Regions from separate parts of the Desemzia sp. FAM 23988 genome, predicted to be linked through region 1. Evidence: predicted binding sites of a transcription regulator. Region 1 holds the regulator's gene; each other region holds the start of a gene.
What was found. Region 1 encodes HrcA, which represses chaperone genes, less so after heat shock. Its sites were predicted from a motif close to TTAGCACTCNNNNNNNNNGAGTGCTAA; they were not measured.

Region 1 (4,594 bases):
GATAGCAGCACCCATTGCTACTACTTCATCCGGGTTAACAGACTTGTTTGGTTCTTTACCAGATTCAGCACGTACAGCTTCGACAACAGCTGGGATACGAGTAGATCCACCAACTAAGATGACTTCATCGATATCTGATTTGCTTAATCCAGCATCTTTAAGAGCTTGTTGTACAGGTTTTTTAGTACGTTCTACAAGGTCATAAGTCAATTCGTCGAATTTAGCACGAGTCAAGTTCATTTCTAAGTGCAATGGACCAGCTTCTCCAGCAGTGATAAATGGCAAGCTGATTTGAGTTGAAGTAACACCTGATAAATCTTTTTTAGCTTTTTCAGCAGCATCTTTCAAACGTTGTACAGCCATTTTGTCTTTTGATAAGTCAATGCCGTTTTCTTTTTTAAATTCAGCTACTAAGTGAGCAATGATTTTATCATCAAAATCATCTCCACCTAATTCATTATCTCCAGAAGTAGACAATACATCGAAGACACCGTCACCTAATTCAAGGATAGATACGTCAAATGTACCACCACCAAGGTCAAATACTAATACTTTTTCTTCTTTGTCTGTTTTATCCAAACCGTAAGCTAATGCAGCTGCAGTTGGTTCGTTAACGATACGTTCTACTTCTAAACCAGCGATTTTACCAGCATCTTTAGTAGCTTGACGTTGTGCATCGTTAAAGTAAGCTGGTACAGTAACAACAGCTTTAGTAACTGCTTCGCCTAAATAAGATTCAGCGTATCCTTTGATGTATTGTAGAATATTTGCTGAGATTTCTTGAGGAGTGAATTTTTTACCATCTACTTCTACAGAGTAATCTTCACCCATGTGACGTTTGATAGATGCGATCGTATTTGGGTTGGTAATTGCTTGACGTTTAGCAACTTCCCCTACTTGGATTTCTCCGTTTTTAAAGGCTACAACTGAAGGAGTTGTACGATTTCCTTCTGGGTTAGGAATGATTTTTGCTTCTCCACCTTCTAATACTGCTACAGCAGAGTTTGTTGTACCTAAATCAATACCGATAATTTTTGCCATCTGTAATCCCTCATTCTTTAATTTTTTTAGTTTTTTAATCTATCTTCAAAAGCTTCCATTAATTTTGCGGCTTTTATTGAGCCACTACAACCATTGCTGGACGTAAAACACGTTCGTGTAAAGTATACCCTTTTTGATGAACAGTCACAACAGTACCAGCTTCTTGCCCTTCTTCAACGGCAACTGTTTGAACAGCTTGGTGATAATTCGGATCAAAGGCTTCATTCAATGGATCAACTACTTGAACTCCTTCACTTTCGAGAGCCGTTTTGAAACTAGCGTAAACCATTTCGATCCCTTTTTTAAAAGTTTCGTTTTCTTCAGAAGTTTCAATCGACAATGCACGTTCAAGGTTGTCCAATACATTGATCAATTCTTTCGCTAAAGATTGAGAACGGTATTTAGCATCCGTTTCTTTTTCTTTGCGATTTCTCTTTTGGATATTAGCCAATTCAGCTTGTAAACGAAGATAAGCATCTTCTTTTTCTTGCAAGGCTGTTTTTAATTCCGCTAATTCGTCTGTTGTATCCTCTGTATTGACTTCTTCCATAGATTCCTCTGATGTTGTTTCAGCATCTAACTCTTCATTCATTGAAGGGTCTACTGATTCATTTTCTTCTAAATGCGAATCTTTATCTTCCACAATACATAACTCCTTTTTTAGTAGTCATCCATAGAATGGTAATGATCCACTATTTTTTTTGATAATTCATTTCTAAAAACATCCATGAGCCCAATCATTTTGGAATAGGGCATGTTAGTCGGGCCTAATATAGCAATTGTCCCGGTACCTAATTCTTCTACATCATACGTTGCAGAAATCAAACTGAAGTTTTCTAGGATATCAATATTCAACTCATTGCCTATGCGAACTTGAATCTCGTCATTTTGATGACCAAGCAATGATGTCAGGTCATGATTTCCATCCATAAACGAATAAAGAGATTTGAATTGATTGACATTCAGGTTTTCCGAATAATCGAGTATATTCATCCTTCCGCCAATGTGGATGCGTTCTCTTGCGGTTTTTATGAACAGTTCATTGATCAATTCCATCATACCTTCAGCAGTATGCATATATTTATGGATCAATAGCGGCACATCATCTTGCAGTTTTTTAAATACTTCTACTAGAGAACGGCCGACTAATTGGTCATTAAATAAAGAAACGATTTTTTCTAAATTATTCAAATCAAACCCTTTTGGCACTGTGAAAATTTGGTCTTCCACATGACCCTTGTCGGTGACCAGTATGGCCATCACTTTTCGTTCATTCAATGGAACTAAACGGAACCCTGTCAACTTGCTTTCTTTGATTTCAGGTCCTAAGGAGATAGCTGTGTAACTAGTCAAATTAGATAATACTTCAGCTGATTTAACCACAATCTCGTCTAACTGAAAGAATGGATTATCGAAAGCTCTCTGTATTGTTTCCACTTCATCATGATTTACTTTTGCTGGTCTCAATAAATAATCGACGTAAAAACGATACCCTTTTTTAGAAGGAACTCTTCCCGATGAAGAATGCGTTTTTTGAAGAAAACCCATTTCTTCTAAACGAACCATTTCATTACGGATCGTTGCGGAACTCGCTACGATGTCAGTTTCTTCAAGCAGCGTTTTAGACCCTATCGGATGACCGTACTGCGTAAATAAAATCACGATAGCTCTGAGGATTGAAATTTGTCTTTCCGTTAACATATGCCTCACCTCTTTTTTTAGCACTTCAATTAAATGAGTGCTAACACAATTAATAATTTATCAAATAATAGCACTCTTGTCAATGGTTGCACCTAAAATTTCTGACTATTTTTGACTTTCTTATTGGTAAATCACCGAAAAAGAACCAGCCCTATGGGAATATTTTTTCAACTCTCAGTAAAACAAACTCAACTCCCAATATCCAGAACATGCGCTGCTGGTCATCGAGAGTTGATCTTAGTGACTTTTTTAATTTTTCGTTGTGTCCAACTGTTTAAAATAGTTTCGTACATCTATTTCATCTTGTGCTAACTGAGCGATTAAGGCTTCAACAGATGGGAATTTTTTTTCTTCCCGAATGTATTCATGCCATTCAACAGAAACTTTTTCCCCGTAGATGGCACTATTGAAATCAAATATATTGACTTCTACAGACAATTGGCGATTGGCTTCAAAGGTAATGTTGTATCCAATAGAAGCCATCCCTTCATGCCACGTCTTGCCGATTTTGATTCGAACAGCATATACACCTACTTTAGGCAGCCCTATACCAGAATCAGTATCAATATTAGCTGTAGGATAACCTAGTAATCTGCCCCGAGCATCTCCATGGATAACGATACCAGGTGTTTGGTAAATATAGCCAAGCATGTCATTCGCTTCTGCTATATCTCCGTCTACCAACGCTTTCCGGATTCGGGTAGAACTGATTTTTTCTCCATCTCCTGTTACCTTGCCTACCTCAACGACATCGAATTTTCCCTTAGCGTATCCAGGCAAGTGCTCCATAGAAGCGATCTCCTTTTTCCCGTAAGTGTAATCAAATCCAGCCACTACAGTGACTGCATGTAAGCCGATAATGTATTGGTCTACAAAATCTTGAGGCGTTAGAGCAGCGAAAGAGGAGGTGAAATCGACTTCATATAAATAATCCACGCCCAGTTCAGCCATAAATTCTTCTTTTCTTTCTGTAGTAGATAAATACGTGATCGCTTCTGGATTTATTTTTTTAAATACAATAGAAGGGTGTTGATTAAACGTCATCAATGCTAATTCAACATTTTTTTCTTCGGCCATTTTCTTAGCTCTTGAAATAACGGTTCGATGTCCTTTATGGACGCCATCAAAAAAACCAAGTGCGAGGACTACTGGTTTAGTTGGAATTGTTTCTTTTTGATAAGGATGGTGAATTTTAATAATCTCCATTTTTAGGACTCCTTCATTTAAACTGATGTTCGCAATACTTTGATGGGTTTCAATAAATCCGGTTTCGTAGGGTGTTCACCGTAAATACTGCGGGCTCTTCCTTGATACATCAATACGACTGGAAAAGAAACTTCTTTTGAAAAAGTTTCAATAGGCAGTACAGCACCATTTTTTACTTTTTCCCACAATTCTTCTGTCATTTCTTTTGTATCCATATCGCCAAGGGCATACTCTAATGGATACAAACGATCTTCTATCATTTCTTCTTGCATCAATTCAGCCACTTGATCTAACGTTAAGCAGTCTTTGACTGAAAACGTACCACTTTTCACACGTGTCAAATCAGACATATGCGCCGGGTAGCCTAACTTTTCTCCTAAGTCTACCGCTAACGTACGCACATAAGTCCCTTTTCCGCAGTCCACTTCAAATGTCCAAGAAACGGTTTGTTGCTCATTGTTCATTACAGGTTCAGAAGTTCGAACAAATCGATGAATAGCGACTTCTCTTTTTGGGCGTTCTACTTCTTCACCAGCTCTAGCGTATTCATATAATTTACGCCCATTGACTTTAATCGCAGAATACATTGGAGGGATTTGAATAATATTCCCCGTCATGTCTTGCATCATTTGATCAATAGCGTCAT
Region 2 (4,594 bases), on a different contig from region 1:
AATTTCTTTACCAACGCTAGAAGATGAAGAGCCAATATAAAACACCTTTAACTGTTAGATATTCTTCTAATCAATTCATTGGACAATCAACAGTATCCCTGTTATTTTTAGAGTGATTTAAAAGTCATACTAAACAGGGAGGGATACCGGATGAAAACTCTAGACAGTATTGCTTTAGCTTTATTGATCGTTGGTGGTTTGAATTGGTTGTTGGTTGGACTTTTTGAATTTGACTTAGTAGCTACTTTATTTGGCGGACAAGACACTCTCTTATCTAAAATTGTGTATATCATCGTTGGTCTATGTGCTTTATACTGCTTGAAATTTTTTGGATTACTATCCAGAGATAACCATAAACACTAAAATTCTCGTATATTCTAACATTGGTAAAGAAATGAATTTTTACTTACCAACGTTAAATAGTGGAGAACTGAAAATAATCGAAAAAAACAAGGGAGTGAGGCTTTTGCCTCACTCCCTTGTTCAATAATCTTAAAATAACTTTCTTACATCATACCGCCCATGCTTGGGTCCATTCCTGGAGCTGCTGGTGCTGCTGGTTCTGGATGATCTGCTACTACGGCTTCAGTCGTTAACAATAATGCCGCTACACTTGCAGCATTTTGTAGAGCTGAACGAGTCACTTTAGTTGGGTCTGTAATTCCAGCCTCAATCATGTTTACCCATTCGTCTGTTGCCGCATTGTATCCAACACCTGGTTCAGCAGTTTTCATTTTTTCAACAATTACTGAACCTTCCATTCCTGCATTTGCAGCGATTTGGCGAATTGGCTCTTCTAACGCACGAACAACGATTTTCACACCTGTTGCAACGTCGCCTACAGCTTCAATTTCAGCAACTTTGCTTTGAACGTTGATATAAGCAGTCCCACCACCAGCGATGATTCCTTCTTCAACAGCTGCACGTGCTGCATTCAAAGCATCTTCAATACGTAATTTACGTTCTCTTAATTCAGTTTCTGTTGCAGCACCCACACGAATAACGGCAACTCCACCAGCTAATTTTGCAATACGTTCTTGTAATTTTTCTTTGTCAAATTCAGAAGTTGTTTCTTCTGCTTGAGCTCTCAATAATGCTACACGTTGGCTGATCGTATCTGTTGAACCAGCGCCTTCTACAATAGTTGTCGCATCTTTAGTAACAGCCACTTTACTTGCATGTCCTAATTGTTCTACTGTAGTATCTTTCAATTCAAGACCTAGGTCTTCTGTGATTACAGTACCACCAGTTAAAATAGCAATGTCTTCTAACATCGCTTTACGACGATCCCCAAATCCAGGAGCTTTAACAGCTGCAACATTGAAGGTACCGCGTAATTTGTTCAAGACTAATGTAGGCAATGCTTCGCCATCAATATCTTCAGCAATAATCAACAACGGACGACCTTGTTGCAAGATTTGTTCCAATAATGGAAGAATATCTTGAATGTTTGAGATTTTTTTATCGGTAATCAAAATGTATGGATTTTCTAAGTTAGCTTCCATTTTATCGTTATCTGTAACCATGTATTGTGACAAGTATCCACGATCAAATTGCATACCTTCTACAACATCTAGTTCAGTTTCGATTCCTTTAGATTCTTCGATCGTGATAACACCATCGTTGCCCACTTTTTCCATAGCGTCTGCTAATAAAGCACCGATTTCTGGATCTCCTGAAGAGATAGAAGCGATTTGTGAAATGGATTCTTTTGTTTCCACTTTACGAGAAACAGCTAATAATTCCTTAACAGCTACTTTAGTGGCTAATTCAATTCCAGCTCGAATCCCTACCGGGTTTGCGCCTGCAGTAACGTTTTTCATTCCTTCGCGAACAATCGCTTGGGTTAAAACAGTGGCAGTAGTTGTACCATCACCAGCTGTATCATTGGTTCTTGAAGCTACTTCAGAAACTAATTGAGCTCCCATGTTTTCAAAGCGGTCTTCTAATTCGATTTCTTTTGCGATCGTCACTCCATCATTAGTGATTAATGGCGAACCGTAAGATTTGTCTAAAACTACATTTCTTCCTTTGGGTCCAAGTGTTACTTTAACAGTATCTGCTAATTTATCTACTCCACGTAATAATGCAGCACGTGCGTCTTCAGAAAATTTAATATCTTTAGTCATTTTCTTTCACCTCATCAGATTGATTTTTATTCGTGTACATGTCTTTATTTACGTTTAGTCTACGATTGCGATGATATCGCTCTCTTTGATCACTAAATATTCAGTACCATCATACTTCACTTCAGAACCAGCGTATTTTTCGAAAAATACTGTATTTCCAACGACAACTGAAAGCTCAGCTTTTGTTCCGTTATCGAGTATACGCCCAGCACCAACAGCAACTACTTCACCAGTTTGTGGTTTTTCTTTTGCTGTACCAGCCAAAACGATACCACTTGCTGTTGTTTCTTCTTCTTTTGTGACTTTAATGATGACACGATCTCCTAAAGGTCTTAACACGTAAATCCCTCCAATTATAGTTTTTCTTTGTTAGCACTCACTCTAAAAGAGTGCTAAATCACTTCTTCATCATATCAAACTGTAAAAATTTTGCAAGTATTTTTTACTCTTGAAAAAGAAAAAGAGTGCCCTTTTATTTAAGGAAGAAATACTTCAAGAAGAAAGCAAAAATTGCTTTAGTGGTATGAGACTTATGTTATACTGTTTATTGAACATCTTTTTTTAAAACTGTTTTACGTCCAAATGCAGTACCATTACAAAGGTGCATTGCTCACTTTATATAGTCTTGTTCTTTTTTAGTGCAACTGTAAATAATTACTTAAAGAAGGTTTTAAACACATGAAGAATTTAATTAAGTCTCCATATGCAAAAATCATTCTCATCTATATTATAGCTCAATTTTTCCCAGTGATAGTGTTGTTTTTTGTACCAGCTAAAGCTGTAGCAGACGCCAGCATTTATGGTACTATCGCCGGTTTCGTGATTGGAGCTATCCTAATGTTTATCGTTAATCATCGGTCTACATTTGATAATAGTCTAGAGAAAACGCCCAGCAATTCTAAAAAATCGATTGTTTTTTGGGGAGTAGGAGGAATGTTTTTAGCTTTTGTTGGTCAATACTTAGCTGTATTTATCGAAACATTCTTGCTCAATACACCTTTAGGGTCACAAAACACTGCAGAGCTCGTTTTCACTGTGAATAAATACCCTATTTTCTTGATTCTAGTAGCTATCTTTGGTCCTATTATGGAAGAGTTTGTATTTAGGAAAGCTATCTTTGGTTATCTTTATGACATTACTGGAGGAATCGGTGCTGCTGTGATCAGTTCATTGATATTTGCCTTTATTCACTTTGATGGTCATTACTTGCTTTATTCGATTATGGGGTTTGTTTTCTGCTATTTGTACTGGAAAACAAAATCGATTGCTGCTCCAATTATTGCTCACGCTTTAATGAATGCTACCGTTACAGTAGCTAACTTATGGCTATACTAATAGTGTTTATAGTAGAAAGGAACTTTTAACGTTCATGAAAAAAAGAGATTTTATTATTCAAATTGTTTTCAATTATGTTCTTGCAGCTATTTTTATCTGGTTTGCAATTGACTACGTTGGTGAATTTGGTTGGGGATTCTTCTCTATCATTTTTGTATTGTTTGCCACACGAGATGTGGTAAGAGCTACGAAGATTTTACAAATCTATCTCAAACTAAAAAAAGGCAACAAACCGTAAATAGGTTTGTTGCTTTTTTTAATCTAATAGCAATAAAGTATCATCACTGTCTGAGTCTGCTTTATAGTGATCGATAAAATAGATAAGAGTCTGCAATTCATTCGCTAAATCCACGTTTTGTACTCGAACTTCTTCTGGTACGGAAATACGAATCGGTGTAAAGTTCAGTATTCCTTTAACGCCAGCTTCAACGAGATTATTTGCAGCATCTTGAGCTGCTGAAGTAGGTACAGTCAGCATAACTACATCGATTTGTTGCATTTTCAACTGTTGTACCATGTCTTCCATTGGATAAACCGGTACTCCAGATTGAATCGTTCCTACAATATCCTTGTTGATATCAAAGGCAGCACTGATGCGCATGTTGTTCCCTTGATGGAAATTGTAATTTAATAAAGCATGTCCTAAGTTACCCACACCAATTAATGCCACGTTCGTTAGTCGGTCTTGTTTCAATGTTTTACTGAAAAAATGCATCAGCGTTTCAACATCGTATCCATAACCTCTTTTTCCTAGAGCTCCGAAATATGAAAAATCGCGTCGAATCGTAGCGCTATCTACTTTCACAGCTTCACTTAATTCAGTTGATGACACACGTTCTTTTCCATCTTCATGCAAATACCGTAAATATCTATAATAAATCGGTAATCTCTTTGCCGTCGCTTTGGGTATTGTATTCGTTGAACCCATCGTTCACTTCACTCACTTTCTTTTATTCAAAATTCACAATATTCGTTAACAAATTATTTGTTTCACAAATTGTCGAGTTTCACATAATAAGATTATAACATCTTCTTATTAAATTACCAGCTTTTTTAAACGGTCATTTCAATATTTTTTTTCGCTTATTTTCTTATCCATACAAAATTCACAAAGAACATTGTGAACCGGC
Region 3 (4,594 bases), on a different contig from region 1:
GAACACCCCGGCTGCTTTAATGGAAGACGCTTATACTTATCTAATCGTTATTTTTGCTGGAATTAGTGCTACTGTATTTTTTAATTTGTTATCAAATGTTTTACGCGCTATCGGAGACAGCCGTACACCTTTGTTATTTTTAGCTATCGCTTCTGTATTAAATATCGTGTTGGACTATGTCTTTATTTTAGGCTTTGGCACTGGCGTAGAAGGCGCTGGATATGCAACTGTCATTTCTCAAGTTGTTTCTAGTATTCTTTGTTTAGTTTATATTTGGAAAAGAGTTCCTGTCTTACGGATTCGTAAAACGGACTGGAAAGTAAGCAAAGAAGAAATCACAACTCACTTAAACATCGGCTTGCCTATGGGATTCCAAGCTTCTATTATTTCAATCGGGGCTATTGCCATTCAAATTACATTGAACAGTTTAGGCGCTACTGCTGTTGCAGCCACTACAGCAGCTGAAAAAATCAACGGTATCGCGACCATGCCGTTAGTATCTTTTGGAACAACAATGGCAACCTATACAGCTCAAAACTTCGGTGCCGGTAAACACGACCGTATTTGGGATGGCGTTCAGAAAATCACTCGTATCGTTGTTGTATACAGCTTTGTAGCTGCAACTTTACTGATTGTATTCGGCAGCCGTATGGCAAAAATGTACATTGGCGAAACAGATCCCGAAATTTTAGGAATGGTACAAACTTATTTCGTTACAAATTCGACTTTCTATTTTGTGTTAGCTTTATTATTTATCTATAGAAATACACTTCAAGGATTAGGTAAAAGTACTGCACCAACTGTAGCAGGCGTAATGGAATTACTTTCTCGTGTTATTGTAGCACTAGCTCTCGTAACACCACTAGGCTACCTTGGCGTAACTATTGCTAATCCTTTGGCTTGGATAGGTGCATTGATTCCACTAGTCATTTCTTACTACTCATTCAAACGCACTACGATTGCCGGAGAAAAGAAAGCACACACAACAAAACTGTTACAAAATGTAGAACAAGGCATTTAAAAGAAAATCGTTGTAGTCGTTTAGAATCAGACCACTTTTCCTTTTAATTGATAACTAACGGAGCAATCTAACCAAAGATTGCTCTTTTTTTATTTTGTTCAATTTTTTAAAAAGGAAAACGATTCCTTTTATTGTCTGTTTTCATTGATGTTTCAATAAAACCGGCACTTTTTCTCGGTATTTTTTTATTGCTGTTGAAAACGAATCATGTTATTATTTTAAAAAAGCAAGTGCCTACTTTACTAGACCACTTGGATGATAAACAAAGAAAAATTCCATTCTATCTAGAAAATCCTCTATGAAAGTGTGTTGAACTAGATGAAAAATATTCTTTATCCTAAACAAAATCAAGAACAGACTTTGGTAACTGAACGTCAAAAATATCTCTTTATCTTCATTTTTGCTGCTTCCTTATTTAGTTTTGCTTTTTTGTTAAACACACCAAGTGAAATTTGGAATGGCAGTATAAAAATTTTATTTTCTCCCGCTAACTTAATAACGGATTATTTTGCATTGGCTAATCCAGGAGCTGCGTTAGTGAATGCTTCACTAATGACTTTGAAAAGCCTGTTGATTATTCGAAAAAATAAAGTAACCCTCTCCGGTCCGTTACTTGCCGCTGTTTTTACAGTCGTAGGATTCTCCTTATTCGGAAAAAACTTGTATAATTCTATCCCCATCATTTTAGGCGTACTGCTTTATGCAAAAGCTACTCGTACTCCATTTAAAAATTATTTATTATCTGCTTTATTCGGGACAGCACTGGCCCCTTTAGTAAGTGAGGTTTCTTTTAATGTTGGCTTGCCTCTTCCATTAGGTATCTTATTAGGGTCTCTCTCAGGGATAATTGTCGGCTTCGTGCTTCCTCCGTTGTCTCGTCATTTTGCCAGCTTCCATAAAGGGTTCAGCCTATACAACATCGGATTTACCGCCGGAATTATTGGTATGGCCTTTATCGCTATGTTGAGAGCTTATGGTTTTGAAGTCGATGTAGTGAATCTGCTTTCCAGCGGAAATAATGTAGCTTTTTCTATTTTTATGTACACTCTATTTTCCTTTATGTTTGCTGTCGGACTGTATTTTAACGGTGGGAATTTTCATGGATACAATGACTTCTTAGATGAGGATGGCATTGGTGGGGGAGATTTTTTAGAAAAGCATGGTTTTGGATTGACTCTTATCAATATGTCTTTACTAGGGCTGATTACTACTACTCTTTCTCTTCTGGTTGGAGGAGAATTGAATGGACCTGTACTTGGTGGTATTTTTACCGTTGTCGGATTTGGAGCTTTTGGAAAACACATCAAAAATGTCTTGCCTATTTTAGTTGGGATTGTTGTGATCAGTTTATTTACTTCTGTTGAACTATCTTCTACTACTTTTCTATTGACCGCTCTTTTTGGAACTACATTGGCTCCTATAAGTGGGCACTATGGGGCTGTTGCAGGTTTTATAGCAGGTGGTCTGCACATGGCCATGGCTGCAAACATCACTTATTTGCATGCTGGTATGAACTTGTACAACAATGGTTTCTCTGGTGGATTTATCGCAGCCATTTTAGTTCCCTTATTGGAAGTTTTACACTTCCACAAAAAGGAACGCAAAAACAAAGAAATCGTCAAACCACTTGTGGATACAGAAGTCGTCGAAGATTTGGATGAAGCTGAAGAACCTTCTGTTTACCAAGATAAATAAAAACAGCAGAAAGGACTGCCAATTAATGACAGTCCTTTTCTTCTGTTTTTATTGTATTTCAATTCTATTTTTGGGTGAGTCCATAACTTCTTTTTTAGGCAAATGAACAGTCAGTACGCCGTTATCAAATTTAGCCGTAATTGCATTTTCTTCAACGTCTTTTAAAATAAACTGACGACTGTAAGAACGAACCGAACGTTCTCTATGAATGTAGTTCCCTTTCTCATCCGTCTCGTCTTTGCCTTCTTCTTGGTGAGCATTAATGGACAATACATTATTGTGGTAATCTAATTGGATGTCTTCTTTTGCCAATCCTGGCATATCCGCTTCTAAGATATATCCTGTATCAGATTCTTTAATATCTACATCAAAGTTGGCTGTATTAGAAAACAGGTGATCAAAAGAATCTCCGAAAAAGTTTCTGTCTACATTCATGAAATCACGTCTAAATGGAAATAAACTATTCATAAAGCATCCTTCTTTCTTTTATTGTACTGATTCTTGCAGCAAGTCTCTTTCTTGCTACAACAATATTATAACCTTTTTTAGCACTTCGGTCAACAGAGTGCTATTTTTTTTATAAGCAGCAAACGTATTATTTTAAGATCGATAATCCCTCTGTTATACTAACTGTATTAAACTAGTGAGGTGAAATAGATGTCGGAAAACAATTCTTTACAAAACGAAAAAGCTTTATCCGTATTAAGAGGTATTTTAAAAGATACGGAGATAGTCATGCTTACAACTGTTTCTGCAGAAGGAAATATCGTCTCTCGCCCGATGCAAACTCAAGAACTAGAATTTGACGGTGACTTGTGGTTCATCACGCGCAGAGATACTACAAAATACCAAGAAATTTCTGCAAATCCAAATGTAAACGTTACCGTTGTTGGCGATTCTTATGCTTCTATCAGCGGAACGGCTTCCTTTGTAGAAGATATCGAGCGCAAAAAAGAATTTTGGAATAAAGTCTATGAGAAAATGTTCGATGTCAGTTACGATGATCCTATTTTGGTTTTGATCAAAGTGGAAGCTAATCATGCAGAGTATTGGGATACAGGCGATACTACCAAATCTGTTGCCAACTTCTTTAAAAAAGTTGTTGGAAATAAAGACTCGGTGAAACCGGGAGAAAATGCCAACGAAACCTTAGATCTATAAGAGAAATGTAGAAAACAGACTGAGATAAGCAAATTGTGCTTATCTCAGTCTATTTTGCTAAACGCTTAATTCATACAATGAAATAGTCCTATTTTCTATCTCATCACCTGTTGATATCACTAATTGACGGCTTTCTTCTTCTATGAAATAACGTAAGGTAAATACTTCTTCCCCGTCATTAATAAACAACTCTATTAAAGAACTTTCTAACAACAAACGGATATTTTTTAATCCTTTTTCTATTTTTACTTCTCGCTCTTCTCGTTCTTTCGTGAGCCAATTAGTGCGACTGACTACAAATCGGTTATTCCCATGATGGTACTGCATCGTTACACCCTTACGAATGTGAAGGCAGAAGTCTTTAGGGGTATTTTCCCAATCGATCAGCAACTCGTTTTGTAATGAAGGCAATTCAATCGTTTGCTGTGCAGCATCATTTATCACTGTTGGGTTTGGCTGTCTCAATTGTTCCAACTCTATTACAGGTTGTTGTTTAAGCGCACCATCCACATAAGTGACTTCCCTTGGGACAGATAACGCGTGCAGCCAGCCATCTTTTCGTGTTGGGACCGCTGCTTCGACTTCCGGGTACATCACTCCGGCCCAACCAAATGAGATTACCCTGCCTGAAACATCCGTAAAACTTTGAGGAGCGTAAAATTCAAAGCCTCTATCCAATTCTTTAAACGCCTTCTTATCTGGCGCAAAAGTTCCATT

Region 2: the regulator HrcA is predicted to act here: its motif matches at 2,499-2,525, upstream of groES (co-chaperone GroES).
Region 3: the regulator HrcA is predicted to act here: its motif matches at 3,262-3,288, upstream of ACEN4L_RS02840 (Hsp20/alpha crystallin family protein).

The regions. Positions count from the first base shown of each region.
Region 1 is NZ_JBGQQS010000028.1:2,804-7,397, reverse strand. Features, by position in the region: gene dnaK (molecular chaperone DnaK) at 1-1,041, opposite strand, end outside; gene grpE (nucleotide exchange factor GrpE) at 1,115-1,684, opposite strand; gene hrcA (heat-inducible transcriptional repressor HrcA) at 1,702-2,742, opposite strand; gene ribF (riboflavin biosynthesis protein RibF) at 2,992-3,948, opposite strand; gene truB (tRNA pseudouridine(55) synthase TruB) at 3,966-4,594, opposite strand, start outside.
Region 2 is NZ_JBGQQS010000003.1:43,113-47,706, reverse strand. Features, by position in the region: gene ACEN4L_RS02790 (DUF378 domain-containing protein) at 151-363, shown strand; gene groL (chaperonin GroEL) at 507-2,129, opposite strand; gene groES (co-chaperone GroES) at 2,184-2,468, opposite strand; gene ACEN4L_RS02775 (CPBP family intramembrane glutamic endopeptidase) at 2,808-3,464, shown strand; gene ACEN4L_RS02770 (YdiK family protein) at 3,499-3,702, shown strand; gene ACEN4L_RS02765 (redox-sensing transcriptional repressor Rex) at 3,721-4,392, opposite strand.
Region 3 is NZ_JBGQQS010000003.1:56,844-61,437, reverse strand. Features, by position in the region: gene ACEN4L_RS02850 (MATE family efflux transporter) at 1-1,021, shown strand, start outside; gene ACEN4L_RS02845 (DUF1576 domain-containing protein) at 1,340-2,716, shown strand; gene ACEN4L_RS02840 (Hsp20/alpha crystallin family protein) at 2,765-3,184, opposite strand; gene ACEN4L_RS02835 (pyridoxamine 5'-phosphate oxidase family protein) at 3,374-3,877, shown strand; gene ACEN4L_RS02830 (glycoside hydrolase family 32 protein) at 3,935-4,594, opposite strand, start outside.